One region of the Bradyrhizobium sp. USDA 4486 genome, then DNA from elsewhere that is predicted to be linked to it. Evidence: riboswitches for the same ligand, from Rfam matches in the RefSeq annotation. Region 1 holds a riboswitch; each other region holds the start of a gene.
The links. A riboswitch is a leader RNA that binds a small molecule or an ion and turns the genes downstream of it on or off. The one in region 1 is predicted to bind cobalamin.
Positions count from the first base shown of each region.

Region 2: it holds a riboswitch for cobalamin, as region 1 does, so the genes downstream of both, ACVWY3_RS16800 (TonB-dependent receptor plug domain-containing protein) here and metE (5-methyltetrahydropteroyltriglutamate--homocysteine S-methyltransferase) in region 1, are expected to answer to the same signal.
Region 3: it holds a riboswitch for cobalamin, as region 1 does, so the genes downstream of both, ACVWY3_RS16820 (energy-coupling factor ABC transporter permease) here and metE (5-methyltetrahydropteroyltriglutamate--homocysteine S-methyltransferase) in region 1, are expected to answer to the same signal.

Region 1 covers NZ_JBSRZV010000001.1:4,691,766-4,701,363, reverse strand. The annotation lists gene ACVWY3_RS22665 (nodulate formation efficiency C protein) at 1,005-1,622, opposite strand; cobalamin riboswitch at 2,806-3,007, shown strand; gene metE (5-methyltetrahydropteroyltriglutamate--homocysteine S-methyltransferase) at 3,112-5,457, shown strand; gene ACVWY3_RS22655 (hemerythrin domain-containing protein) at 6,702-7,301, opposite strand; gene fixJ (response regulator FixJ) at 8,098-8,703, opposite strand; gene ACVWY3_RS22645 (ATP-binding protein) at 8,700-8,957, opposite strand.
Region 2 covers NZ_JBSRZV010000001.1:3,398,584-3,408,181, forward strand. The annotation lists gene ACVWY3_RS16775 (hydantoinase/oxoprolinase family protein) at 1-226, opposite strand, end outside; gene ACVWY3_RS16780 (NAD-dependent succinate-semialdehyde dehydrogenase) at 995-2,443, opposite strand; gene ACVWY3_RS16785 (AraC family transcriptional regulator) at 2,738-3,604, shown strand; gene ACVWY3_RS16790 (O-methyltransferase) at 3,710-4,402, shown strand; gene ACVWY3_RS16795 (PepSY domain-containing protein) at 4,517-5,947, opposite strand; partial or broken gene ACVWY3_RS16800 (TonB-dependent receptor plug domain-containing protein) at 5,960-8,315, opposite strand; cobalamin riboswitch at 8,430-8,631, opposite strand; gene ACVWY3_RS16805 (histidine phosphatase family protein) at 8,704-9,276, shown strand; gene cobT (nicotinate-nucleotide--dimethylbenzimidazole phosphoribosyltransferase) at 9,351-9,598, opposite strand, start outside.
Region 3 covers NZ_JBSRZV010000001.1:3,409,028-3,418,625, forward strand. The annotation lists gene cobF (precorrin-6A synthase (deacetylating)) at 1-724, opposite strand, end outside; gene ACVWY3_RS16820 (energy-coupling factor ABC transporter permease) at 766-1,443, opposite strand; cobalamin riboswitch at 1,481-1,700, opposite strand; gene cobA (uroporphyrinogen-III C-methyltransferase) at 1,745-2,476, opposite strand; gene ACVWY3_RS16830 (cobyrinate a,c-diamide synthase) at 2,473-3,783, opposite strand; gene cobM (precorrin-4 C(11)-methyltransferase) at 3,783-4,565, opposite strand; gene ACVWY3_RS16840 (cobalamin biosynthesis protein) at 4,562-4,930, opposite strand; gene cbiE (precorrin-6y C5,15-methyltransferase (decarboxylating) subunit CbiE) at 4,927-6,108, opposite strand; gene ACVWY3_RS16850 (cobalt-precorrin-6A reductase) at 6,107-6,853, shown strand; gene cobJ (precorrin-3B C(17)-methyltransferase) at 6,829-7,563, opposite strand; gene ACVWY3_RS16860 (precorrin-2 C(20)-methyltransferase) at 7,560-8,291, opposite strand; gene ACVWY3_RS16865 (precorrin-8X methylmutase) at 8,294-8,923, opposite strand; gene cobG (precorrin-3B synthase) at 8,923-9,598, opposite strand, start outside.

The DNA.
Region 1 (9,598 bases):
ACATGTGGAGATTGACCCAGCAAGCCCGGTATGAGGGCGCGCGTTTGCGCCAGAAAATCTCAAACGGCAACCTCCGTGGCTTCGTCTTGTACGCACCGGACGAGGGGTAAGCCGCCCGCGTGTTCGGACGGTCGCGAGTGCCATCCTGATGCCATTCGGTGCGAGGCGTCCATCCATAACATGGTTCCGCCATTGCGGCACTTGGGCAGGTCGCTCTGGTGCGGTTTAGCCGACTCAAGCTACAAATCATTCTCAACGACCTCACTACACAATGGGAATCAAATGGCTGCAGCCCCCCGGGAATTGCCGGTCTCTTCTTACGCACTTGAAGTGGATGGCCGACTCAGAGCCGAATTCGCAACCAGAGACGGCGCCAGGGCAGGCGGAGCAGAACTAAAGAAGCGTTTTCCCATGCTTCAAATTCGGATCTATGACGCGCAGACGAATGCGCGCGAGGAAATTTAGGACCGGCTCAGTCGTTCCTCGAGGCCTCGCGCACGGCTCCGGGGGGCGTCGCCAGGGCCCTCGGACAACGGCCGGTGTTCAGGGGTATGCCGACAATGCCCCATTACCCTCTCAATGGGTTGGTCGCAGCACTCGATCGTGCCGGCTCGGCCTCGGCATGCTCGCGAGTCAGTCGCGCGATAGTTCTGTGCGTCATTCAGCAAAATTCATCATGGGGTCCGGCCGAGGCATGTCCAGGCCCGGTCCCTTGAAGAGTGCATGGAGAGCTGGTTCCCTCGCAGATCGGTGTTCTCTCTGCGTCGCGTGCGCTGGGAGCAAAATCTCGCCAACTGGCATGCGCCGCTGAGCTCGATTCGTCGCAGAAAGTGTCCGGAGGTAATCCTGCTGCCTGACTTTTGCTGACGGGCTGAAGGGTACGGGAAGGCTCGCGATTGTTGAAGGTGTAAACACCGACATTTTAGGGCTGATATGTCTTGCAGTTGCTCTGAGGGGATCGGCGGTAAAGGAGCTGCGGCGCGATCTTGCTCTGCGCGACCATTTTACCGAGGGCTTTCGCTCCCCTCCAACTCTCGCCGTTCCTTTGGCTCCATGCCAGCGAACCAAGAGCCGGGAGGAAAGGCCGCGATACGCTTGGCAAAAGGGGATTTCGGCTCCCAATCTTGCCCTTCGCTCTTCTCGAAAGTGATGACACCGTTGTGTGTAAAAAAACGGGGTCCTGGGATATCACAGTTCACCAAAAGCAAAACGCGCCACAGATCACCCTTCTCGGTCGGCTTGTCCTTCTGCTTCGGCAAGTAGTCCACTTCAAGAGGTTCAACGATAGTGCAGCGGCCCTGCCGCAGAAGATCGCCGAGGCGGCCTTGCGTGGTCGTCACAAAGTTGAAGTTGCTCGGCTCATGCAGAAAGCCAAGATTTGCGTCCCTTTCACTCTCCTTCACTTCAGTGGCGATCAACGAGAGTGCTAGGGCGTGCCAGCCCAATTCGATCGGCTTTGCATAGGTCGACGCAAGTTGAAACGTGCCGTCGAGCGCGATCCTCCAGGTGATAAAGTACGGTTCGTCTAATGTATCGTCAGGGTGTCTGGTCCACAAAACGAAAACATAGTCGTTTTCGTCAAGTTCAGCGACGCCCCACATTCGAGGGACGAACTGTGCCACCTTCGAGACGTTGGAGATAATTTGTTCTATTGTCTCACCGTCTTGCGCTCGCCACGTTGACTTGAATCTTTCGATATGGGGGCTCTCGATGGCGCGAACACTGTTGCTCGTCGCAGCCAGCCCGGCCAGGCAGATCAGGAGGCGACCGAGACAAAACCATAACGCGCGTCTTCTAGACACTGTTCTCATAACTGCCGGCCTATGTGGTGTCATCCACACGTCATTCCAAAGTGGGCAACCTTCAAACTGTTATGCACGAGCACAAGAAGTTAGCGGCGACGCGACGGGGAGACCGATGGTGTCCCGTGCGAGCAGGCGCTCCCCTCTATGTCACGCGCCGCTAACTTCGCTGCCGGCGACAGCAGTCAAGTTGCTGTGCTGGACATGCCCAGCAGGAGGAGACTGGGCATCCCGAAGACTTGCATTCTTCGTGCCAGGTAATACACGGCAATTCGCACCGCTTTTGTGTCCTCTTTGTCGACTTTCCGACTGGTCAATGTCTCGATGTTTCCGTTCAGCGCTATCCAGCCCAGCTTATGCATCCTGGTCCCGCACCGGATCGTTCGATGGCGCGGCGGAACACCTCGGTACCAAGCTCCTGATGAGAATTGTTTGCCGCTATTGAACCGTTTGGTTCGGCATCGTTGCAAGAATGTTGCTTTCGATCTCTGCCACGCGTTTGGCCATTTGCGGCCATCGGCCATGGTGCGTTTGCCGCTCCTATCGCGACATGCGGCGCTTCGAGAATAGCCTCAGTTAGGAGCGCTTTGCACTCGATGGCGACGAGGCGAAACCGATCTTCACTGCCGAACATTTGGAGTCTTGCTGAACCGCACATCAACGTGCTGGCCGGTATGTTGCTGGCTTCGGCTGGCTTGGGCCTGTTCAACACGGATCCTGTTGACCGAGAAGGTGGCTGGATAGTGGACTTGCTCAAAGAACCGCTGAGAAGCCCGAGATGCGTTCTGCTCGAGGCAGCAGTCCCGACGGGCAAGCCGCATTTGTCCCTTCACCGATCTGGCGCGCGGCCCGCAGGCAGCTGCGATCGTCATTTCGATATTGCTGACTTGAAAGCGCTTCTACATCGGCTCAACGCATCAGGATGCGCGGTCATTCGCGTAGCGGATGTCGCAGCACCAGCTTGAGACATGATCTGAGAGGTTGACGGAAGACCTGTCTTCTCGATAATCCAAGTCGTCGAGGTTCTCCGGTCGCACTTGATCCGGAGCTAAGAGGGAAGCCGGTGAAGATGCCGGCGCTGCCCCCGCAACTGTGAGTGGCGAGCCGCTGTCCAACGATGTCACTGAAGCCTGCGCGGCTTCGGGAAGGCCGGACAGCAGCGATGACCCGCGAGCCAGGAGACCTGCCCCGACATTATGTTCGTCCACGGGCGGGGTATCCCGGTGGTGCGCCAAGCAGCCGTCGCACTGCGCGACTTCCCCTGCCTGCGTCCGCCATGGCCTTCTGCCCCCAACACGGGGTTAACGCTATGTCTCTTCTCTCCCTTCCCGTTGCCACGCTCGGAACGCCACGCATCGGTCCAAGGCGCGAGCTCAAACTCGCTCTAGAAAGCTACTGGGCCGGAAAAAGCAGCGAACAGCAGTTGCTCGAGGACGCAGCTGGCCTGCGTGCCGCGAACTGGGCTCGTCAGAAATCTATCGGCGTCACGGTCATTCCATCGAACGATTTCTCGCTGTATGACCAGGTGCTCGACACAAGTGTCATGGTTGGCGCCATCCCGGAGATCTACGCCTCAAAAGCCGAATCCGTTTCGCTGAAGACGTACTTCGCTATGGCCCGCGGATCACAATGCGACGATCAGGATGCGAGTTGCGGTCACGGACCGCGCGCATTTGGCGCACCCGCGCAGGAGATGACCAAGTGGTTCGATACTAACTACCACTACATGGTCCCCGAGTTTCGCAGAGGACAGACTTTCAGGCTATGCTCTCGCAAGCCGATCGAGGAGTATGAAGAGGCCAAGGCCCTTGGCTTTCAGACCCGTCCTGTCCTGATCGGGCCGGTCACATTCCTAAAGCTCGGCAAGAGTCCCGATCCTGCATTCCAGCTACTCTCACTACTAGATGAACTGATACCGGTCTATATCGAGGTTCTGCAGGAATTGGCGAAACGTGGGGCAAAGTGGGTTCAGTTCGACGAGCCCTGCCTGGTTCTTGATCTGGATGAGGGGGCGCGAAAATCTTTGCGGCATGCCTATGACCGGCTCGCCAAGGAGGGCCCGGCCATCAAGATCATGGTTGCCAGCTATTTCGGCGACCTCGGCGACAATCTGGATACCGCCTTGAGCCTGCCGGTTGCAGGACTGCATCTCGATCTGGTTCGAGCGCCACAGTTGTTGGATCAGATCATAGCTGGCGGCCGACGTGATCTCGTCATGTCGCTCGGTGTCGTCGACGGCCGGAATGTATGGCGGTCGAATTTGTCCTCGCTGCGCCAGCGGCTCGAACCCGCGATTGCGAAGCTCGGCAAAGATCGTGTACAGATCGCGCCATCCTGCTCGCTGCTTCATGTGCCGGTCGATGTTGGACTCGAGACCGGGCTCGCTTCCGACGTCAAGAGCTGGCTTGCTTTTGCGGTCCAGAAGATGCGAGAGCTTACTATCCTGGCGCGGGCACTCGCAGGCGACCAGAATGTCGCGCAAGCTCTTGCCGAGTCGGAATGTGCCGCGACTGACCGGCGGACTTCGCCGAAAATCCGTGATGCTAATGTCGCTGTCCGGATGAAAGCGATCGATCAGACCATGCGTCGGCGCGCGAGCCCATTTGCCCGTCGTGCCGAGATCCAAAGCAATCGTTTTGGACTGCCGGCTTTTCCTACCACGACGATCGGATCGTTCCCACAGACCATAGAGGTTCGGAATGCGCGTGCGGCCCATGCGCGGGGCGCGATGAGTGACGAGCAATACGACAGGTTCCTCAAGGAGGAGACTGCGCGCGCCGTACGTTGGCAGGAGGACATCGGTCTCGACGTCCTCGTGCACGGCGAGTTCGAGCGCAATGACATGGTCCAGTACTTCGGCGAGCAACTTGCCGGCTTCGCATTTACCAAGAACGGATGGGTGCAGTCCTACGGCTCGCGCTGTGTCAGGCCACCGATCCTGTTTGGCGATGTAGTGCGGTCGAAGCCTATCACCGTGGACTGGTGGCGCTACGCGCAATCATTAACAAAGAAGCCGATGAAGGCGATGTTGACCGGACCGGTGACGATCTTGAACTGGTCCTTTGTTCGCGATGATATTCCCAGAAGCGAGGCCTGCCGCCAGATTGCGCTCGCGATCCGAGACGAAGTCCGCGATCTCGAGAATGCTGGTGCGACCATGATCCAGATCGACGAAGCTGCACTTCGAGAAGGATTGCCGTTGCGTCGATCGGAGTGGACGGCTTATCTCGATTGGGCCGTGGATTGCTTCCGCATCTGCTCATCGGGCGTCGCTGATAAAACGCAAATCCATACACATATGTGTTACTCGGAGTTCAACGACATCATCGGTGCAATCGCTGCTATGGACGCGGATGTAATCTCGATCGAGACGTCGCGCTCAAAAATGGAACTACTCGACGCGTTTAGGAACTACGAATACCCAAATCAGATCGGGCCGGGCGTGTACGACATCCACTCTCCACGCGTTCCTGAAACGGGCGAAATGAAAGAGCTGCTGGCGTTGGCTCGGACCCGGCTGCAGGATTCGCAACTCTGGGTCAATCCGGACTGCGGCCTGAAGACGCGCAAATGGGAGGAGGTTCGGCCGGCGCTAACGAACATGGTCGCTGCCGCCCGCGAGCTGCGCGCTGCATTCGATCCGCCGGGCCGGTGATCAGGGATTGGGTCTGTTCTCGGCAAAGTTGATCCTCTTGCGGTCATTTTGCGCTCTCCATGATCGATGGACCATTGGGAACACAAAAAAACCGGCACCGCTTAGCGGGCCGGGTGAAACTCTGGGAGGAGCAAAGCTGAATGCCTAGGAAAGATCGACTGCCATGTCGCACATGAGTCGACCGATGGTTTCGGCGCAGCAGCGATGCTCCTGCCTCAGCAAACAGCCCTTCGCGGTGGCGAGCCGATCCTCGGCGATGCGAGCTAGGTAGTCCTTCGCTGAGATGGCTTTCCGACAAGCCCTTGTTGGATGCGCTCGATCGCGATGGCGCCGAGCCCAATAATGGGCCCGTCAGTGTAGCCCTGGAAGTTGCACTTAGCCTGTTTTGATGCCTGGCCCCCCGGCAAGACTTTCGAGTGGCAGGGCAAAGTGAGCGACGCCGACGCATATGTATCCAGCATCAACCAAGGATTCCGTGATCCTTTCGAATTGGAGGTAGCCCTCGACACTGTCGAGCGGAATGAATTCATCGTCTTTGCGTTGATGCTTCTTGAATGCAGGAATATGCGGGAGCCGAATCCCGAAATCCGACCCGGATGCAATTCGAGGCATTTGGTGAGGATTTCGCGGCAGGAAGCGACTGTCTCGTGGGGCTACGCCATACAGCCAAAGGGACTCAAGCCATGCTTGATAATCTAACTCGCAAACTGACGCTGAGAAATGCGAGGACGTCGGGTATCTGGTGGAACGTGGCAGCCCCGTGCAGGCGGCTACTCGTCGTGGCCTCATCGACGTCAACTGCCTTGTTGTTGGTGCTGACGTAGCCGGCCTGACAGTGCCCCCAGTTGGCGCGCAGCAGGTCGAACCGGCTGCCGTCGGATGATTGAGAGCGTACCGGGTTGGGGTCAACGAGTGGGATTGCTTCGCGCGCATCCGCGCGATCGCAATCGTCCGGCCTTATCGGACATAAAAGGCGTCAGTTTCGCGCGATATCACCGCGCAACTGCCCGATCTGCGACGGTCACATTCTGGAACATGCCAAAACCAGAGCTCAGGAAGGCTCGGCCGCGCCGTTTGCGCCTGTGGTAGAGCAGCGATCATATTGCGCAGAAGCCATTTTGCCGGTACGACCAGCCTACGTGCCGGCGAGCACCCCCATTTTCATTTCGACAGGAAGAACATGAGGTCCACTTCCTGCTGTGAAACGGCAGCGATCAATACAGCCCGTCCATCTCGGCGCCGTATCACGGGGGGGCGGCCTTGGGGCACGCAAACGCGACCGAGCTCCGTTCGGCCTCAGCTTCTTGCTCCAATTGCAGAATATGCGCTCTTAGCGCATCGGAAGTTGCTGCCGCCGTCTCGCTGAACAGCGGATCTCCATGATCGGTCAGACCGGAAGCGATTTCGGTCCAATCCTGAGCCGAGAGAGCCTTCAGAGCTGCCGGAAAGAAATCTCGTTCTTCCCACTTCATGTGGTGCCGCTCGCGTACTATAAAGTCGCGTATGATATCGCCGACGTCCTGCCGAAAAAGTTCACGATCCGCGAGGATGGCGTCAATAGCCCGCGCGAAGTGGTGCAAACGGTCGACGACTTCCTGGTGTTCAAGCGCGAGATCGCCGACGATTGCAGCTGCATCCGGATCGCGAGCCTTGAGCTTGGAAAAAATCAAGTCTTCCTGTGGATGATGGTACACCTCGGGATAAACCTCGAAATAGCTGATAATCGCGCGAATGACCTCATAATCAGGACGGATCCCTTTCTTAAAAATCTCCACTTCGCGTTCAAGAGCGACCAGAAGCAGATCAATGTTGCGATGCTCTCGAAGCAAAAGATCGATAATCATTGCGGTGCTCCTGGAGGCACAATATAGGCTGGAAGCGTTTCTGCGGCTCAGAAGATCTCCTAAGCCGAATTTGGCGTCCTTCGCTGCGCCGCGTTCGTCCGCGCCGTTCGACGCGAAAAAGTAGCGCGCTCCGATTTGAGCTGGCGTATAGCAACTTAGCCGAAGTGTTGAAGTTGCCCACGCAAGACGCTGGTCCGATGGCGGCAGCTCTTGGTAAAACTGGCGTGCATCGGGGACCCTACCTTGCGAACGTCGATGTGACGCAGATTGTCTGTTCCTGACGAACTGGGAAATCTGGTTGTTTTCCCTAGGTAGAAGCCCCTAAGTATTTATACGTAAGTCCGATGAGGAGGGCGTCTTGAATGGGGCCGGCGCGGTCCCTTGGTTGCTCAAACACGGATCGATGTACGGCGGCCGACCTCATCGACGGGCTTGATGATCATGCGCCTCCAACCCACGCCATCGTTGATTTCGAAGACCGCAGTGACTGTAGCCCAGCCGAGCGTTCACGGAAGCCCGCACTGGGAGCTCCGTTGGAGGACCGACCAATATATTGCCGAGTTATGCCAGTCTTCGGGCGGTCAGACCTGCTGTTCATCGGAGCACAAATTTGGGCACCGCATTGATCTGCTTCATGTGCCGTCGTGATTCCAAGAAACCAGCAGCTTGTGTTGCATCAATAGCCACCACCGAAAACATGATCGGCTCCGCGCTGTGCACCTGCCAACCTCCGTTCGTCGGCTGGACTGCGCAGCTTGAATGCATCAATACGCCATTCGCACCATGTGCGTCCCTGCTAGAGTCCCGCGGTAATGGCGATCCGCATCAACTCGGACATGCTGCGGACATTGGCCTTGGCCATGAGGTTTGCACGGTAAACCTCGACTGTCCGAGGACTAATGCCCAGATCATGCGCGATCACCTTGTTGATCTTGCCGGCTAATAGTCCCTGCAGGACGTCACGTTCGCGCGAGGAGAGGTCCGCGAGGCGGGCTTCCGCCCGCAGTTTCGCTGCGTCATCGGCGGCCTTCGTTGGCCGCGCTTTCAACGCACTATTGATCGCGCGCAACAGTACCTCCTCTTCGAACGGCTTTTCGATGAAGTCGACCGCGCCCGATTTCATCGCGTCGACCGCGAGCGATACGTCGGCATGACCAGTTATCAAGATGACCGGGCAGTCGACGCGATTGGCCTTCACTTTTCTGACCAATTCGAGACCGCTCATACCCGGCATACGGATGTCTGACACGATGCAATCGACTGGACCGCTCGCGACGTCATTAAAAAACGCGGTCGCCGTCTCATAGGTTGCTACGTAGAAACCGTTTACATCAAGAAGAAACGCGAGCGAGTCCCGCATTGCGGCGTCATCGTCGATCACAAGAATTCGCCGCCCAATCATGTCTCTTCGCTAAGCTCCGCGAATGCCGTCTTAAGGATCGTGCTGCTACTCGCGGTCGTTTCCACGACGATATGGCTGCCATGTGACTCGATGATCGTCCGGCAGATTGATAGCCTCACACGCACGCCATGGCTTCTGGTCGTGACGAAGAGCTGGAACAGTCGGTCGGCGATATCAGCGCTTGATGCCGGGCCCCTATTAGCAACGGTATACGTGTCGACGTCGGCAACTTCGCGGCGCGGGCAGGAAGTCATGGCCTCGATTTCGACGTATCAGGTTTAGCGCGACCTGCTGAATCTGGATCTTGTCTACAATGATGTCGCGGTCGCTGCGGGTCATCACGCGTACGCCTTACGCCTTAGGGCCGACTAGGGCCAGGGCCACAGCTTCTTCAAGGAGCGTGAGCGGCTTCTCCACAGTGTGCTCGCCCCTGGAAACGAAGTCCCGCGGGCGCTTGATGATATCTTTGGCGCGTAGAGCGTGTTGGCGCGGCGCGTTCGAGTGCATCGCCATTGCAGTTGGCGTCCGGTGCGGTGCGCGCGAGCGGAGCCTTTGTGTCCCGCATGCAGTTTGTAATTGCGGAGAGCGGCCGGTTGATCTCACTGCCAATAGACGATGCCATCTCACCTATGGCGGTCGCTCGCGACACGTGCACGAGTTCAGATTGTAGCTCTTCCAACCGCCGTCCCTGCGCCCGCCTCGGTGAGGTTTCGGATGAAACCGGTGAAGAACCGTTCGGCGCGCACTTTGGCCTCACCGACGAGATCGAGCCGTCGCTTCGTTCGCCGACCACGATGCGGCCGATGCCAATGATGTGCCGCTCGCCGTTGGTCAGACAACGTTTGATGTAGCGCCCGTGCTCGACGCGGTAGAGCTGCGGCCTCAACCTCGATAC
Region 2 (9,598 bases), 1.3 Mb from region 1:
CGATGGCGTTGGTGACGCGTGTGGTGCCGTGGACGAAGCGCTTGACCTCGCTCTTGCGAAGGCCCACCGCCTCGATCGCCTCCAGCATCGCCTCGACGGGCGCCTGGGGCCGCGACGGCACTTTTGCGATCCGCGTCTCCGTGGAGCCGCGCCTGATGGCGATGATGTCGGTGAAGGTGCCGCCGATATCGGTGCCGACTTCCCAGTGATGTTCGGAAGAGCTCATGTGCGGGGATCAGCTACGCGTGACGTCCGGACCGGACGCCGGGTCGTTCCCATCCATCGCAACGTCGAATGCCGAACCGAGCGCTCATCATGCATCCCCTGTCATGCCACCGGACGGGAGCGTGCGACAGAGCGAAGGCTTCGCGCTAGGGCCAGAGTTGTCGCAATCCGCTAGACCAGAAGATACGCGGCATCGCGCGCTGCAACATCGGCTGCACGTTTTGGGGCAGCGGTGCCCGCGCAAAGAGCACACAAGCGCGGGCTAAGGCGCGCCAGACGAGTGCGGCGCACCACGAAATTTGCCGCGTGAATCGCGGTGCCGCTGCACTGCAATCGAAGCGCGCACAGTCGACTGTCTAATTTGCAGGCGATCAACCGGGATCACCGCCTGCCCATGAGCCATGCACCACAGTCGGCTCAGCCTCGCTTTATTGTACGAACAGTAAGGGAGGAAATTGCCGGTCCGGATGGTGCCTTGCGGGGACCGGAGCCGATGCAAGCCGCGATTCTCGCAAGCAGCGGAGTGGCATCTTCGACCTGCAGCCGCGCATAGCCCAACACCAGGCCTTGCCGCGTCGGCTGCTCGAGAAAGTTTTGCGATGGCGGCTGTTGTCCATGTCTCGCCCGTCAGGCAACGCAGATACTCTCCGCCCTTATTCCGGGGCGCGCCACTTGGTGCGAGCCCGGAATCCATTTGTACGCGTAGCGTGCTGTGCGATGGATTCCGGGCTCGCGCTCCGCGCGCCCCGGAATGACACCGCGTCTGACTTTACGCGCTCGCCTGCGTCACGAACTTCGTGTTGAGGTAACCTTCGATCGCCTCGAGACCGCCTTCGGAGCCGTAGCCGGAATCCTTGATGCCGCCGAACGGCACTTCGGGCAGCGCGAGGCCGTGATGGTTGATCGAGACCATGCCGCTCTCGACATCGGCGCCGATCGCCTGCATCGTCTTGGTCGAGGTCGTGTAGGCATAGGCCGCAAGTCCGTAGGGCAGACGATTCGCCTCGGCCACCACCTCGTCATAGCTGCGGAACGAGGTGATCGGCGCCAGAGGCCCAAACGGCTCCTCATTCATGATGCGGGCATCGCGCGGCACATCGGTCAGCACCGTCGGCTCGAAGAAGAAGCCTTCATTGCCGATGCGCTTGCCGCCGGCCTGCACCTTGGCGCCGCGCTGGACGGCATCGGAGACGAAACCTTCCATGGCATCGACGCGGCGTGGATTGGCGAGCGGACCCATGCGGGTGTCCTTGTCGAGGCCGTTGCCGACCTTGAGGCTCTTGGCGGCCGCGACGAACTTGTCGACGAACGGCTGGTACACGCTTTCATGCACCAGGAAGCGCGTCGGCGAGACGCAGACCTGGCCGGCATTGCGGAACTTGTTGGCCGAAAGGATCTTCGCGGCATTGTCGAGATCGGCATCCGCGAACACGATCGCCGGCGCATGGCCGCCGAGCTCCATGGTCACGCGCTTCATGTGCAGACCGGCCAGCGCAGCCAGATGCTTGCCGACCGCGGTCGAACCGGTGAAGCTGATCTTGCGGATGATCGGGTGCGGGATGAGATATTCCGATACTTCCGCCGGCACGCCGAACACCAGCTGGACGACGCCGGGCGGAATGCCGGCATCGGCATAGACGCGCACCAGCTCCATGCAGCTCGCAGGCGTCTCTTCCGGACCCTTGACGATGATCGAGCAGCCCGCAGCGAGCGCTGCCGAGATCTTGCGCACGGCCTGGTTGATCGGGAAATTCCAGGGCGTGAAGGCCGCGACCGGGCCGACCGGCTCCTTGGTCACGAGCTGGGAGACGTTGCCCATCCGCGGCGGCACGATGCGGCCATAGGCGCGGCGGGCTTCCTCGGAGAACCAGTCGATGAGGTCGCCGGCCAGCATGGTCTCGCCCTGCGCTTCCACCACCGGCTTGCCCTGCTCCATGGTCATGACAGGGGCGATCTCGGCGGCACGGGAGCGGATGATGTCGGCCGCTTTCCGCATCAGCTTGTAGCGGTCGAACGGCGAGGTCTTGCGCCAGAGCTCGAAGCCGGCCTTGGCGGCCTCGAGCGCGCGGTCGAGGTCCGCTTTCGAGGCGTGCGGGGTCTTCCCGATCGGCTGGCCCGTGGCGGGATTGAGGATGTCCTCCGACTTGCCGGACGTGCCGTCGGTCCACTCGCCGGCGATGAACATTTGAACTTTCGGATACATCCTCGTTGCCTCCATGATTTCGCGCATTGGCGGGCTTGGCGCCTCCGTTTCAAGCCGGCGCAGAGCTACACCGAAAGGCGGCCAGGGAAAAGGGATCAATGATGCCGCAGCAACGCATCGCTGATCTTCTCGGCGGCCATGATCGCGGGGATGTTGGCATTGGCCGCCATAGCCAGAACGTTTGTAGAGCCCGCTCCGGCGGCGCGAGCTCGTCCGGCCGCAAGGAGCGCAAAACGCTACCGAGGCGGGCTGGTTAGAACTGATCGAGATTGGGACCGACTGTGTTGAATGTCTCGATCGCGGGCCGATATGTTGACGCAGTCCATTGCATCCGGACAATCACCGCCCGCCATGCCCTTCTTCCGGCTCGCCGACGACCAATTGATCCCCGATGATCTCGGGTACTTCGATCCTGAGATCGTGCCGCGCACCCTCACCGCCTTCGGTAGCCGCATGGTCACCAAGAGAATGGGGCTCGCGATGCACGCGCATCGCAAGGACGAACTCGTTCTCGCCTTGCGGGGCATTGTCCGGCTCGAGGCCGAGCACGGCGTCTGGATCGTGCCGCCGCGTTGCGCTGTGTGGATTCCCGGCAACGTGCCGCACGGCGTGAGCATCGCGGGCGATGTCGAGATGTACTGCCTGTTCATCGAACCGGACGCAATGCCAATGCTTCCGCGGCATTGCTGCGCGCTCTCGATCTCACCTTTGCTGGCGAGCCTGCTGGTGCATGCCACCCACATGCCTGTCATGTACGACGTTGACGGGCCCGACGGCCGAATCGCCACGGTGCTGCTCGACCAGCTCGCCGCCGCTGCGGTCGAGGAGCTGCGGCTGCCGATGCCTGCGGATGCCAGGCTGCGCCGGATCGCGAGCGCGATGATGGAAGATCCCTCCGACCGAGCGACGATCGAGGATTGGGGCCGACGCATCGCCGTGGCCCCGCGCACCCTCACCCGGATCTTGCAACGCGAGACCGGCATGAGCTTTGGCCGGTGGCGCCAGCAGCTCCACATTCTCGTCGCGCTCCAGCGCCTCGACCAGGGCGCCTCGGTACAGGCCGTGGCGCTGGATCTCGGCTATGAGGGCGCGAGCGCCTTCGTCACCATGTTCCGCAAGGCGCTGGGCAAGCCGCCGGCGCGATACCTCGCCGAACGCCGCATCAGCGCACACTGACCGAAAATCGCAATCGATTGTCCCGTTCGCGGAATGCGATCTGAGATGTAATTTCGTATCCAGGCTCCAACGCGCCGGCGGGCGCATTGCAAGGGAGCTGGATACATGGATTCGATCAGCAGCGGCCTCGTCGCCGACGTCCTCCGTCGTCTTCATCAGGAAGCGGAGATCGCCGACGGGCCGCTGATGCAGGCCTACATGAACGAGGGCACGAGTCGCGAAGAGATGATCAGCCAGGCGATCGCGGCCGAGAGCCGCGATCTCAATGAGGTCTACCACAGATTTGCGAACAATTTTCTGAGCGTCTCGCCGCGGTTCGGACGCTTCCTCTACATGTGCGTCCGCGCCAGCAAGGCCAACCGCATCGTCGAGTTCGGCTCCTCGATGGGAATTTCGTCGATCTACATGGCCGCGGGCTTGCGCGACATGGGCGGCGGTCGCCTGATCGGGACCGATCTCGAACCCGGCAAGATCGAACGCGCACGAGCGAACGTCGCGGCCGCGGGGCTGGCGGACTTGGTCTCGTTTCGGCTTGGCGACGCGCGGGAAACCCTCCAGGCCGATCTCGGAGGCGAGATCGACATGGTGATGCTCGATGGCGCCTTCACGCTCTATCTTCCCATTCTCAAGCTGCTGGAGCCGCATCTGAAGCCCGGCGCGCTCATCGTCGGCGAGAACGCGTTCGAGGAGGCCTCGGGCTATATCGACTACGTCCGCGATCCCGAAAATGGCTACCTCTCGCTGTCGCTTCCGTTCGACCCAGGACGCGGCAACGAATTCACGATCAAGACCAGGTGATCCGCCGCGCAGGGCGCCGAGCCGCTGGTGATGGACCCGCCAACAAATGGGCCGGCATCATCGAGACGATCGGCATCGAGCCGATATGAGGGACACACGAGGCCGGTCCGTCGTTCAAGCCGCAACGGTTGACCGCAGACGCCGCCAGCCGATGACGATGCCGGTCACGGAGAATACGAGCCCGAGCGCACAAAGTCCGACAATCAGGATTTCGCGCAGGCGCGGATGCGCCATGAGGACCGGAAAATCGAGCGTGTGGAGCGCGCCGTAGAACCAGCGGTAGGCCCGCCGCGAGGCATCCAGCCTTTGCAGCACGTTGCCGTCGGCGCCGTCGACATCGAACCAGACGTCGCCGCATCGGGTGCGGTAGACGGGCGCTCCGGGAACGGTGGACTGCGCCGGATAGTCGTCAGACTCCGTGAGCACGGACGACATGCCGCAGTTGGCGGCAAGGCGCCTCGTCAATTCCTGAATGTCGCGCACACTCAAGGCTCCCGCTTGTCCATCGCGACGCACATCCCCCGCCCCGACCAATGTCTGCGATTCGAGACCAAGCCGATCGCGACGGTAGAGTTTGCCGTCGAACGCGAACCATTCGACCTCGTGGACCGGTGACGCTGCCGCCACCTCGTCGCGCGAAGAGGCCGTCCAGTCCGGCGCGGCGTCCACCACACGGGCTTCGGCGCCCGTCAACTGCCCGCGCGAGAACAGCCGGCCGTGATCCATGGACAGCCAGCCGCTGAAAATCCAAGTCAGCACGAACAGCGTTGCTGCGAGCCCGATGAGATGATGCAGGGCGTGCCAGCCACGGTACGGCGTTGAGATCGCCCGTCCCCGCATCCTGATCCGCACGATCCCGAGCACCGCACCGAGCAAGGCCGCGATCGAGGCCAGCAGTGACAGCGTCCAGACCACGCGGTCCCACAGCGCCCAATCGCGCCGCAGCACGGTCGGGTAAATCCAGTGCAAGACGCTGCCGAGCCAATTCCACCCACGCTCGCTGCGGGTCGTATCGAGAACGACCTCGCCGGTGCGTGACGAGACATAGATCTCATTCCCTGCGGCGTCGCCGAGGGTGATGCGAAACAAGGGCCGATGGCGGTCAAAGCCGTTCGGAACGCTCCATTGGTCATAGTCCGCGCGCGCGACGATTGCGGCCGGCGCGGGATCGAGCCCTCGCCGCTCGGCGTTCGCCCGCGCAATAGCCAGCGCAATGTCGGCAGACGTTACACTCGCGTCCCGTCCATCGAACGCGTGGACCGCGCCGAGGTGCGATCGCCCTGACACGATGTAGACCGGCCCATCGACCCGTTGGACCAGCCGCGCGCGCGTCGCATCCGCCGCCCCGCTTGCCGTCACGGCTTCGGCGACGGTGATCCTCACCTCCGCAGGATCGATCGGCGTCAGTCCGGCAAAGCGCTCCGCTTCCGTCAGTGACGGAAACGGAACGAAATGCATCACGATCCCGCTTGCGAACCACATCGCGAACAGCAGGCAGAAAGCGATCCCGAGCCAGCGATGCGAGAGGACGATCGCGCTCATCATGTGACTAGCGCCCTACCATTTGAACGCGGCGGGAGAGCTCGTAGGTGCGCGGCGCGCCCAGGAGGATCTGGTCGGGATAGAACGGATCGCCCCAGATCGCGTAGCGCTTGTCGGCGATGTTCCGCATGCGAAAGGTGAGTCGGGCCTGATCGACCCCGTTGAACACCGTCTTCGGGATATCGACGAAGGCATAGGCGTCGGCAACGGTGTACGCCTTCATCGTTACCACATTGGCATCGGTGTTGTAGCGATCTCCGACATGACGGCCGGTGATGCCGAGCTCCACCGGCCATGGCGTGAAGAACCGGTACGACGCGCCGGCATTGGCGACGATGCTCGGCACGTTCGGCGGCGTGTTGCCGGAGAACGAGCCGCCGACGAAATTGTAGTCGGCATAGCGTGCATCGACATAGGCGATGTTGCCCCAGAGGCGAAGCGGCTCGATCGGGCGCACCGAGGCGGCGAGCTCGACGCCCTTTGATTCCTGCCGCCCCGCGATGTTGAGCGCCATGCCGCCGGCCGCGGCATAGACGTTCTTGCGCAGGATGTCATAGGCGGAGAACGACCACTCCGCCCTGTTGTCCCAGAACAGATGCTTGACGCCGGTCTCGTAGGTGCGTGCGGTGGTCAGGTCGAGCGGCTGGGTCGGCCCAAGCAGGAAGATGTTGTTGGCGGAAACGTCGGCGCCGGTTGCGTACTGGCTGAAGAAGGTCAAGCCGGGCACGGTCTCCCAGGTGTAGCCGATGCGTCCGGTCGCTGGTGCCCAGTCTGTCGCAAACGGGAAGCCCGCCTTCACCAGGCCGTTGACGTCGGTGGAGTTGCGGTCGAGCCCGATATGTTCGACACGAAGGCCCCCGACCAGCGCAAAGCTGCGCGTCAGCCTCAAGCGGTCCTCGAATGACAGCGCCTCGTTGTCGATGCGGGCGGTCTGCTGCTGGATCGTCAGCAGGCCGTAATAGCCGCGGGCGGGATCGACAAGCGAGACGGAGTCGCCGGGAAAGTTCGCAGCACCGGGTCTGACGAAATCCAGATAACTTGACGACAGCGTCGTGACCAGACGGTTGTCGAACCCGGCGATGTTCGTGTCCCAGATCAGATCGGTGACGTTGCCGACAAGGCGCTGGCTGTGCGCGACGTAAAAGCGCTCGCGATTGACGAGATTCGAAACGGAATTGAATGCCTCAACCTCATTGTTGAACCAGGTGCGCTCGGCGCCATAGCCGTAGGCCTGACTCTTCAGTGTCAGGTCGGGCGCGAGCTTCAGCTCGAAGCCTCCGCGTAGCCACACTTCCTGCGCGACGTTGCGATTGTCGAGGACGTTATAGTTGGTGTTGAAGGTGCGATCGTCGATGGTGACAGCGCCGAGATTGGTTCCGTTGTAGTTGGAGACGTAATTGCCCGAAACGATGCCGCTCGTCGCATGCGAGCCGCTGAAAGCGATCGGCACCAGCGGCGCGCCCCAATAGGCCCTACCGCGGTCTTCGCGATACTCGATCGCGCTCCAGACCTTCAGGCTGTCGGAGATGCGGTAGTTGAGCTGACCCGAGACGTCGAGCGTTTTGGTGTTGGTGTCGTCGGCAAAGCCGTTGAGCGAGGAGCGGCTGATGTCGAAGCGGTAGTCGAGGCCCTGGACATTGGTGCTGCCGCCCGAGCCGTAATGGGCGCCAAACGAGTTCAGCGAATCCCAGGAGAAGTCCGCCTCATTGCGGATCGGTCCGGTGTGCGGCTGCTTGGTGACGAAGTTGATGGCGCCGCCGGCGGCGCCCTCGCCCGAGATCAGCGAGCCCGGGCCTTTCAGGAATTCCACCGCCTCCAGATTGGCCGTATCCATGATCCGCGAGGTCATATTCTGCGGACCGATCTTGATGCCGTTGTAGAGCGTGTTGATCTGGCTGTTGGTGAAGCCGCGCATGGAGAAGGCCGCGGGCTCGGCTGGATTGTCGCCAGAGGTGACGCCGACCGCGCCCTGCGCCACTTCGGACACGGTGCGATAGCCCTGCTCGCGCATGGTCTCGGCCGAGATCACCTCGACGGTCGCGGGCGTCTCACGCACGGTCAAGCCGAGACGCGAGGCGCTTTCCGCGACCGCGTTGGAGTTGAGCGGCGTCTGCGCCGTCGCAGCCGGCCCCACCGGCTGAGGGGCAACGGCCGCCGGCCTGCGCGTTGCCGTGCGCCGCGCGCTCTGGGGTTCGCGGCCAGCCGGCCTCGCCTGCTTGCGGGACTGGGCGGGCGACACTTCGACGGGCGGCAGCTGTTCGCGGGCCTGCTGCGCCAGCGCGGCGGGCACATTATCTGCGACCGCTAGCGCCGCGAGCACGGCGGAGGCGAGCAGGAAACGACGCGGTCGTACAATATGGATGGAAGGCACGGTTTGGACCTCGGTATGACGTCAGTGGCACGTCACAGCGAACGAGGTCTCACCCTGGGCTTGTCAGCCGCCCGATGAAGCCGAATGTCTGTACTCCCCGACCGACATCTTCGCGTATGACCACGGCTGACGGCAGGTCTCCTGGCTCGCGGGTCGTGACCGCTTCGTCGCCTTCCCGGGACCGAGGACCCAGTGGCTTCTGACGAAGGATTCACCGCTTACAGTTGCGGGGGCAGCTACGGCATTGGGGACAATGTCCCCGCACCGCATTCCCTTTTCATCCCCTCTCGGGGAAACCGTCAAAGGCATCTAGGATTACGACCAAGACAGAGTCAATGTGCAAGCTGCGGCGTTATTGCCACAGCCACCAACTTCCCTGGAGACAAGCATGGAAGGCGAGACCTTCCTCTGGTTGATACGGCATGCGCCCGTCGACGGCATCAAAGCCGTGATCCATGCCGCCGACGCGCCGGCTGATCTCGGCGATCGCGCGCAACTCGACGCGCTACGGCAGCGCCTGCCGCGGGATGCTGCGAGCTATGCCAGCCCGTCGCGGCGCACGGCCGAGACGGCACGGGCGCTGGGGCTGGAGCCGCTGCTGGTGAGCGATTTCAATGAGCAGAATTTTGGCGGCTGGACCGGCCATCGGCATGACGAACTCGCCGCGACAGGCGGCGATGCCTATGCACAGTTCTGGAGCGATCCAGCGCGCGGAAGGCCGCCGGGCGGCGAAAGCTTTGAGGATCAGGTCGCACGTGTCAGGCAGGGTCTCTCGCGGATCAGCGCCGGTTGTGCAAACTTGGTCGTCCATTCCGGAACCATCCGCGCCGCGCTCTGCCTCGCGCTGGACCTCACGCCGCAAGCGGCCTTGCGCTTTGTCGTCGATCCGCTGTCGCTGACCCGGATCGACCGGCTCGCGGCTGGCTGGCGCGTCGTCTCCGTCAATCAGCGGATCAGCTAACGCATGATCCGGAAAAGTGCGCAGCGGTTTTTCGAAAAGATCATGCTCAAACAACAACCTAGAGCGCGATGATCTCATCGCGCTTTAGGCCTGTCAGGCACATTGGCCTGCGCGAACGTCGCCATGCCGTTGTGCAGAGCGCAGGCCGATCGCACCAGCGGCAGCGCGATGGCGGCGCCCGATCCCTCGCCCAGCCGGAGGTCGAGGCTGATCAGCGGCTGCACGTTCAATGCACGCAGCACCAGCCGATGCCCCTGCTCGGCAGATTGGTGCGAGGGCAACAGGAACGGCTGGCAGGAGGGATTGAGGCGCGTCGCGGCCA
Region 3 (9,598 bases), 1.3 Mb from region 1:
TGTCCATGATCCAGCCATGCCGTTCGCGCGCTTCCTGCCGCGCGGCGACGATGCGCGGTCCAACCTCGACCAGTGCGCCGGATAGGATGAGCTGATCGGGCATGCCGAGATAGGCGCCCCAATAGATGTGAAGCCCCGCCGGATCGAGCGACTGGAATGCGGTGCCGCCATCGAGCATCGCTACCACGGTATCGACGCCCTGCGGCCAGCCGCCTTCGCGCAGGCGGCGTCCCGTCGTCACAAGGAAAGGCTCGCCGATGTCGTTGAGCGGCAATGCATGCGCCGCGCACAACGCCTGGATCGAGGTGATGCCCGGCACGACCTCGATCTCGGGCAAGGGATTGAGTCGACGCGCAATGCGCAGCGAGGAATCATAGAGCGAGGGATCGCCCCAGATCAGCAGCGCAACCTTGCCCTTGCCGCCAAGATGATCTGCGATCGCCTGCGACCACGTTGCGGCGACGGCATCGTGCCAATCGTCCACGCCCTTGCGGTAGTCGGCTTCACCCGCATCGCGAACGGGAAGATCGAACTCGGCGATGCGGGTCTTGTCGCTCGTGAGCACATCCGCGCAGATCGTGCGCCTGAGATCGGCGAGATCGGATTTCGCGCTCCCCTTGCGCGGGATCAGGACGAGATCGGCCGCGTTGATGGCAGTGATCCCAGCGCGCGTGAGCTGAGCGGGATCGCCGCAACCGATGCCTATCAGAGAGAGCGTGAGCATCGCGAGCGCGAGGGGCGGCGTTAGCGGCCGCCCCTTGTCTCCTAGGCCGCGTTGTGCAGGCGCGGGGTGACGAGGCCGGGCGCGGTGACGCCGCGCAGCGACTTCGCCAGCGCCAGCACCGCGAGATCGGCGAGCGGCTCGATCACGATGACAAGCGCATAGGAGGCCGCAAACGTCGCGATGTTGGCGAGGTTGCTCATGGCAAAGCCGGAACCATAGAGCGCCCAGAATGCCACCCAGGCGATCACGCCGGCCTGGTAGGTCGTCGAGAGCGCCAGCGCCTGGCGATACCTGAGATCGACATAGGCAGTGTTGCGCGAGATGATCCGCGCGGCGATCGCCTGGATTCCGAACAGCGGCACCAGCAGCGTGGTGACGTTCATGCCGTATTGCGGCAGGTCGGCGGGCTCGAAGAACACGCCCTGGAGCAAGAGGCCGAACGCGAGGCCGAAGGCCGCGGGCGCAGCGCCAAACAACAGGAACAGCGTCGAGCCGAGAATGAAGTGCACCTCGGAGACGCCGACCGGGAAGTGCGGCAGGATCTCGAAGAAGGTGAAGACGAGGCCGGTGGTGGCGAGCGTGCGCACCGCGAACGATGTGATGCCCTGCTCGCGTACGGTCTCGGCCGCGAGCTTCAAGGCAACGCCGCCTGCGGCGATGCCGGTTGCGTAACTCAATACGAGCTTGGCGCCCGTCACGATGCCGGGTTCGATATGCATGGCTCAGTTCCTTCCTGCCGTCACACCCGACGGCCTTGGCCTCAAAACATGCACGGCCGGTCTCCTGGCTCGCGGTTCACTGGGGTTCTCCGGCCTTCCCGGACCTTACGGCCCAGTGGCTGATCGGAGCCCCTCACCGCTTACAGTCGCGGGGGCGGCTGGGGTTTTGGGCGCCGCAACTGGGTCCGCCCATCCCCATTCCCGATTATGCTCCGGCGCTTTGCGCCGCATGGAGCACCATGCCTCTCCTGTGTGCCCCTTTCGCCAGCCGGGCGTCAAGGGTGGAAGGCAGCCCGGGCCATCATGACGGATAATCCCCCGCCAGCGCGCCAAACAGGATGACGGCCGCCGTCGAGGCCGCCCCGCCCCGCGCAAGCTGCTCGGCAAGCTCCGCAATCGTGGTGCGAACCAGCCGTTCGTCGGCACGGCCAAGCGATTCGGCGAACAGCGCCGGGGTGGTTGGAGCGAGCCCGTGCGCGATCAATTTTGCGGCAAGATCCGGAAAGGTGCGCCGGCCCATATAGACCACGGTCGTCGCTTCGGGGTCGGCCAGCGCCGCCCAGTTGAGGTTTTGGGGCAGCTCGCCGGTGACGTCGGCCCCGGTGACGAACTGCACCCGGCGCGAGGTATGGCGTCGGGTCAGGGGAATGCCGGCTTGGGCGGCGGCGACGCAGGCCGAGGTGACGCCGGGAACGATCTCGTAGCCGATGCCAGCTTCGCGCAGCGTCTCCAGCTCCTCCTCGAGCCGGCCGAAAATGCCGGCATCGCCGGACTTCAGCCGCACCACGCGCGCGCCGGTTGCGGCGTAGTCAACCAGGAGGCGGTTGACGTGGTGCTGCCTGGTTGAAGGCCGCCCTGCCCGCTTTCCCACCGCGACGAGATTGGCGCCGGGCCGCGCCAGGTCGAGGATCGCGCCGGAGGCAAGGTCGTCATAGAGCACGACGTCGGCCTCGCGCAGCCGCGCGGCGCCCTTCACGGTGAGGAGCTCGGGATCGCCGGGGCCGGCAGAGACGAAAGAGACAAAACCGCTCACCGGTCCTCCGCGATCAGATGAAAGAACGTCCCGGTCGCCTGTCCCCGCCGCGAGCCGGTCTCGGTGATCACCGCGCCGGTCGCATCATGCACGACGGCCAAAGGCGTGTCAGGCTGCGCAAGGATGGTCGAATAGTGGAATTCGTGGCCGCGCAGGCGCGCGCCCGCCCGATGTCCCGGCATCGGCGCTGCCAGCGCGGCGAGACGATAGCCGAGATGCATGCGGCGCTTGGCAAAGCTCGTCTCGAGGCCAAGCAGGCCCGTCATCTCGTGGCGCACACCGTCGGCATCTGTCAAAGCAGTCCCGAGCACCATGTAGCCTCCGCATTCGCCGTGCACCGGTCGCGTCTCGGCGAAGGCGCGCAAGCCGCTACGAAAGCTTGCATTGGCCGCGATCTTGCCGGCATGAAGCTCGGGATAGCCGCCGGGCAGCCAGCACACGTCGGCACTGTCATTAGGTCCTTCATCGGCGAGTGGTGAGAACGTCGAGATCTCCGCGCCAGCCGCGCGCCAGGCCTCCAGCATGTGGGGATAGACGAAGGAGAACGCCGCATCGCGCGCCAGCGCAATGCGCTGCCCGGGCGGCGTCACGTTGAGGCCGTTCGACGCAGCTTGCGGCGACCAGACGGCGGCCGCGCGCAGCACCGCATCGAGATCGACATGCTCGGCGACGAAGCGCGCGGCTTCGTCAATCAGCTTGCCGATCTCAGCCTGCTCCTCGGCTTGCACGAGGCCAAGATGCCGCTTCGGCAGGCTGATCTCGGCATGGCGCGGCAGCGCGCCGAAAACGGCGATGCCGGCGTCGTTGAGCGCACGGCGCACGAGGTCTTCATGGCGCGAGCTGGCAACACGATTGAGCACGACGCCCGCAAGGCTCACGCCGGCGCGATAGTCGCGCAGGCCGGCCGCGATCGCCGCCGCGGTCTGCGCCTGCCCGGAAGGGTCGATCACCAGCACCACCGGCCAGCCCAGCATCTCCGCGATATCGGCGGTAGCACCGGTACCCGAGACGCCGCGCGCGGCGACGCCGTCGAACAGACCCATCGAGCCCTCGGCGAGCACCACATCCGCATCCGCGCCGCGGCTGACGAGATGCGCGATGTCCGCGCGATCCATCGCCCAGCTATCGACATTGACGGAGGCGCGTCCCGTCGCGGCGGCATGAAAGGCGGGATCGATATAGTCAGGCCCACTCTTGAAGCACTGCACGTTCAAGCCGCGCTGGCGCCAGGCGCGCGCGAGCGCCAGCGTCAACGTGGTCTTGCCGACGCCGGAGGCCGGCGCGGAGATGACGAGGCCAGCAGCCATCACGATGCCTCCGGAAAGCGCGGCTCGGCGCCGACGGGTCGATAGCGGCGATCGTAATCGACGGCGTAAAGGCGGCTCTCGTCAAAATCCGCCGCGCCAAGCGTCTTGCCGACGAGGATCAGTGCTGTGCGCTCCATCTCGGCACCCACGGCAGCATCGAGCGTCGCAAGCGTCGCGCGGACGATGCGCTGGTCCGGCCAGCTCGCACGCCAGACGATCGCGACCGGGCAGTCTGCGCCGTAATACGGCGTCAGCTCGGCGACGACCTTGTCGAGCAGATGGATCGACAGGTGGATAGCAAGCACCGCGCCGGTGGCGGCGAAGGCAGCGAGCTTCTCGTCCTTAGGCATCGTACTGGCCCGGCCCGGCGTGCGCGTCAGCACCACCGTTTGGGCAAGGCCGGGCAGCGTCAGCTCGGCTTCCAGGGCGGCAGCCGCCGCCGAGAACGACGGAACGCCCGGCGTGACGGTGAAGGGAATGCCGAGCGCGCGCAGACGGCGGAGCTGCTCGCCCATCGCCGACCAGATCGAGACATCGCCGGAATGCAGCCGGGAGACGTCCTGGCCTGCCGCATGCGCGGCGGCGATCTCGAAGATGATCTCGTCGAGCGACATCGGCGCGGTATTGACGATCCGCGCCCCCGGCGGGCAATGCGCCAGCACGCCCTCCGGCACCAGCGAGCCGGCATAGAGGCAAACCGGACAGGCCGCGATCAGGTCGCGGCCGCGCAGCGTCAGCAGATCGGGCGCGCCCGGCCCGGCGCCGATGAAATGCACCGTCATGCGCCGTCTCCTTCCGCGATCGCAGCGGTCGCGGTGCGATCCTGCGAGACAACCCGTGTTGCAATCAACCGCGCGCGTGGACCGGCGACCGCGAGCGCCGCGGCCTCGGCCACAGATCCGGTGCCGAACTTCTGCGCGACAAGCGTCGATTGCGTGGGCGTGTCGATGCCGGCCAGTGTCGCGGCCGGAACGGCCCTGATCGACACACCGCATTCACGTGCGAGTTGCTTCAGCGCGTCGCTGTCGGCCTTGTCGCTGACGGTCGCCAACGCCACAAGCCCTTCCGCACCGCCGGCAGCCAGCAGCGCTTCGCGCAGCGAAGCCAGCGTCACATCGCGTTTGAAGCCAAGTCCCGCGACCTTCATCGGACCACACTCCACTGCACCACAGGGCGCGCTGCCTCCCAGGAGCGATAGCGGCCGAGCGGGGCGGCATGCGCGATCTCGACCCGCATCAGCTCGCCACCATTGCGCCGATGCAGCTCGCCGAGCAGCGCTTCCGTCTCCAGCGTGACTGAATGTGCGACGAGCCGCGCACCCGGCGAGAGACGGGACCAGACGGCATCGAACATCGCGAGATCGAGACCGCCGCCGATGAAGACGGCATCCGGTACGTCTTGGCCAGCAAGAGCTTCAGGCGCCTTTCCCGTGACAACGGTGATCCGATGCGCGAGTCCGAACGCCACTGCATTGCTGCGAATATTCGCCGCACGCTCCTCGCGCATTTCGACAGCGGTCGCCGTCCCCCCGCACAGCGCCCACTCCACAGAGATCGAGCCCGAGCCGGAACCGATGTCCCATAGCTGCTCGCCCGGGCGCGGCGCCAGCGCCGAGAGCGCAAGTGCGCGCACCGGCCGCTTGGTGATCTGGCCATCATGGACGAAGAGATCGTCCGAAACGCCGGAGCTGCGGGGAACACCATGCCCACCTCTCGCCTCGACGGCGACTGCGACAAGATTTGCAGCGAGGTCGCCCGCAAAGCTGTCGGCACGATATCCCGCAATGCTTTCGCGCGGTCCACCGAGCGCAGCCAGAATCCAGAACACCGAGGCGCCCCAACCGCGCTCGCTGAGCCACTTAGCGAGATCACCGGCCGCTTTCCCGTCGCGCACGAGGCAAAGGATCCGCGCACCATTCGCCAGATGCGGCACGAGACGCTCGAACGGCGCTGCGTGGAGGCCGAGGCATGCGACGGCTTCGAGCCGCCAGCCCAGCCGCGCTGCGGCAAGCGAGAAGGTCGACGGTGCAGAATGCGCGATCCACTCGGTAGCATCGAGCTTCTCGGCAAGGCTCGCGCCGGCGCCGTGCCAGAACGGATCGCCCGAGGCGAGCACCACCGTCGGCCGGCCGCGGCGCTTCAGCACGATCTCCGCATCGAACGGCACCGGCCAGGGGCGGCCGCGGTGACCAACGTCTGCAAGCGCGAGATGACGCTCGCCGCCAAAAACGGTTTCCGCCTTGGCGAGCGCCTTTCGGCTTGCCTCAGACAGCCCGGCAAGGCCATCTTCGCCGATACCGATGATGGTCAGCCAAGGATCAGTCATGATACGCGCCCTCATTCTGGGCGGAACGGCCGATGCGAGCGTGCTTGCGGCGGAGATCGCGCGCGCGCAGATCGAGGCCGTCTATTCCTATGGCGGCCGCACCCGCGCGCCCGCCGATCAGCCGCTGCCGACCCGCATCGGCGGCTTTGGTGGCGTGGGCGGGCTTGCAGACTATATCCGCAGCGAAGGCATCACGCATGTGATCGACGCGACGCATCCCTTCGCGGCCGAGATGAGCCGCAATGTGGTGGCGGCGTGCGCGGAAACCGGCACGCCGCTGATAGCGCTCGAACGCGCGCCCTGGACGAGAGCGCCCGGCGACAACTGGATCGAAATTCACGATATCAACGCCGCCGTCGCCGCGCTGCCCGACGCGCCGGCAAACGTATTCCTCGCCATCGGCCGCCAGCACATCGCCCCGTTCGCGAGCAAGCCGCAGCATGCCTACACGCTGCGCTTCGTCGATCCGCCCGAAGCGCCCCTGCCCTTTGCCGCGGATGTCATTGTGTCGCGCGGCCCCTTCACGCTCGAGGGCGAGTTGGAGATGCTGCAGGCGCGCGGCATCGCCTGGATCGTCGCCCGCAATTCCGGCGGCGACGGCGCGCGCGCCAAGATCGACGCCGCGCGCAGGCTCGGCCTGCCCGTGATCATGATCTCCCGGCCACATCTGCCCGAAAGGCCCTGCGTAGAGAGCGTGGCCGAGGTGATGCAGTGGCTCGGTCATTCTAACCGCCTCGGTGCGTAGACCCAGCGGCCGACACGGCGCGTCTGCGAATTGCAGACGATCACCAGCGTGCGCATGTCGGCCATTTCTGGGCGGGCCTCGCTCAACGTCACGATCTCGATCTTCTCGTCAGCAGCACTGATCGCGCGCGCAAAGATCACGAGGCGCTCGCCGCAGCCGGCCGCTTTCAGCACCGCCAGCGCGCGGCCAAATCCCTCTGGCCGGCTCACTGAGCGCGGATTGTACATCGCGATCGAAAAGTCGGCTTCGGCGGCGAGCCGCAAGCGTTTCTCGATCACCGCCCACGGCTTGAGATTGTCGGAGAGATTGAGCGCGCAGAAATCATGGCCGAGCGGCGCGCCGGCGCGCGCGGCCGCCGCCAGCATCGCGGTGATGCCGGGCAGCACGCGGATCGGCAGCGCTTGATAGTGCGGCGCCTGTTCCAGCGCCTCGAATACGGCCGAAGCCATCGCGAACACGCCGGGGTCGCCGGAGGAGACGACGACGACCTGCCCGCCTTCCCCCGCAAGCCGCAAAGCCTCACTCGCACGCTGCAGCTCTTCGCGATTGTCCGACGGATGCAGCGTGAGACCCGGCCGCGGCGGCACGCGCGAGACGTAAGGCGCATAGCCCAAGATATCGGTCGCGGCGGCAAGCGCAGCGGCGACCTCGGGCGTCACCAGCGCATCGCTGCCCGGCCCGAGGCCTGCGATGGTCAGTGTGCCCGTCATTCGGCGGCGTCCAGATGCCGGCCCTTGCCGTGCACCAGCACGATCGCGAAGTAAGGACAATCGGTGGCATCGATCTCGGCGAGCCGCACCACGCGCTCGCCGGGCATGGTGCCGCGCTCGACCAGCCACGCGTCGTCGAGCCGACCGGCGGATGCGAGCGCGCGGCGCACCTTCACGAGATTGCGCCCGGTCTTCATGATGACCAGCGCATCGGAATCGCGCATGCGCCGTTCGAGCTCGTCCTCGGCCAGCGTGCCCATCAGCACCGTCGTCACGTCGTCGCCGAGCGCGATCGGCTGCGCGACGCCGTTCCAGCAGCCGACCATGCCGGGAATGCCGGCGATCACCTCGATCTCGACGCGGCCTTGCAGGCGCATGTGCAGATGCATGAAGGAGCCGTAGAAATAGGGATCGCCCTCGCAGAGCACGACGACATCGACCGCGCGCGCAAGCCGCGCAAGGCGCTCGGTCCATTCGTCGTAGAAGCCGGCGAGCAGCTGAACGTACTCAGCGCTGTCGAACGCGATCTCCGTGGTGACCGGGTATTCCATGGGATATTCGGTAACGTCGGCCGCCAGCATGCCCTCGACGATGCGCCGCGCCTGGCCGGGCCTGCCTTTCTTGCGGAAATAGGCGACGTGCTTTGCGCCGCGCACCGTGCGATCGGCGCGCACGCTCATCAGATCGGGATCGCCGGGGCCGAGACCGCAGCAGATGATGCGCCCCATCGCTATTCGCTCCGGCTCGCCAGCGCGTTCACGGCGGCAACCGTGATCGCGGAACCGCCGAGCCGGCCCTCGACCGTCAATGCCGGCGCTGGCGGGGCGGCCATCAGCGCCGCCTTGGATTCGGCCGCGCCAACAAAGCCGACCGGACAGCCGATGATCGCTGCCGGGCGCGGACAGCTTTGGTCCTCCAGCATGTTGAGCAGGTGAAACAGCGCAGTCGGCGCATTGCCGATCGCGACGATCGCGCCTTCGAGATGCGGGCGCCACAGTTCGAGGGCCGCAGCCGAGCGCGTGTTGCGCATGGACTGCGCCAGCGCGGGAACCGCCTCGTCGCCGAGCGTGCAGATCACGGCATTGGCCGCAGGCAATCTCGCGCGCGTAATTCCTTCCGAGACCATGCGCGCGTCGCACAGGATCGGCGCGCCCTTCTGCAGGGCCGCGCGTGCGGCGGTCGCCATGCCGGGCGTGAAACGAATATGCGCCTCGAGACCGACCATGCCGGCGGCATGGATCATCCGCACCACGACCTGCTCTTCATCGGGCGTGAACCGCGCAAGATCGGATTCGGCCCGGATGGTCGCAAAGGACTGCCGGTAGATCGCCGCGCCGTCCGTCTCGTAGATGTGCGGCATCAGTGCCCTCCGACCAGGATGGAGGGATCGCTGACGATGTCGGCACAGCTCAGGCCGCGCAGGACGGGCTCGTCGCGGGTTGACCCGTTCCGGACGAGATCGAAGCCGGCGCTGGTCGCAACCAGCGTCACCGGGGACGCTCCGGAGCGGGCGCAGCCCTTGGCGCAGCCGGAGACGTGGAGCTTCGTGTCGAGCGCGATGCGCGGCGCCAGCGCCGCCGCCAGCGCACGCGTGTCGGCGTGCGCTTCGCGGCAGCGCGGCGCGCCGCTGCAGGCGATCACGCGCAGGGCCGGATCGTGAGGCTCCGTGATGAGGCCGGCCGCGCTCGGCATCGCGCGCTTGCCTTCGCTCAGAACCATCCGCCACGGCGTCATGCGCAGCGCATGACCGCAGCCGGAAAACTGATGCAGCGTCGTGTGCAGCATTTGCCCGAAGGCGACGCCGACGAGCGCTCCTTGCGGATAAGGCCCGGGCCGGGACGCCGGCATCACGGGCGCAGGCTCGGTCTCGCCCCGCAAAGCCGCAGGCAATGCCGCGCCGGCCGCGATGTGGGCCGCCATGCGCCCGCGTCCGCCCTTCGCGCCGCCGGAAGCGATGAACCAGGATGCGAGCGCGAGCGCCGTGCTCACCGCCTCTCCGCGCGCGACCGAGTGGCCGAAGCTTGCGCCATCGGGC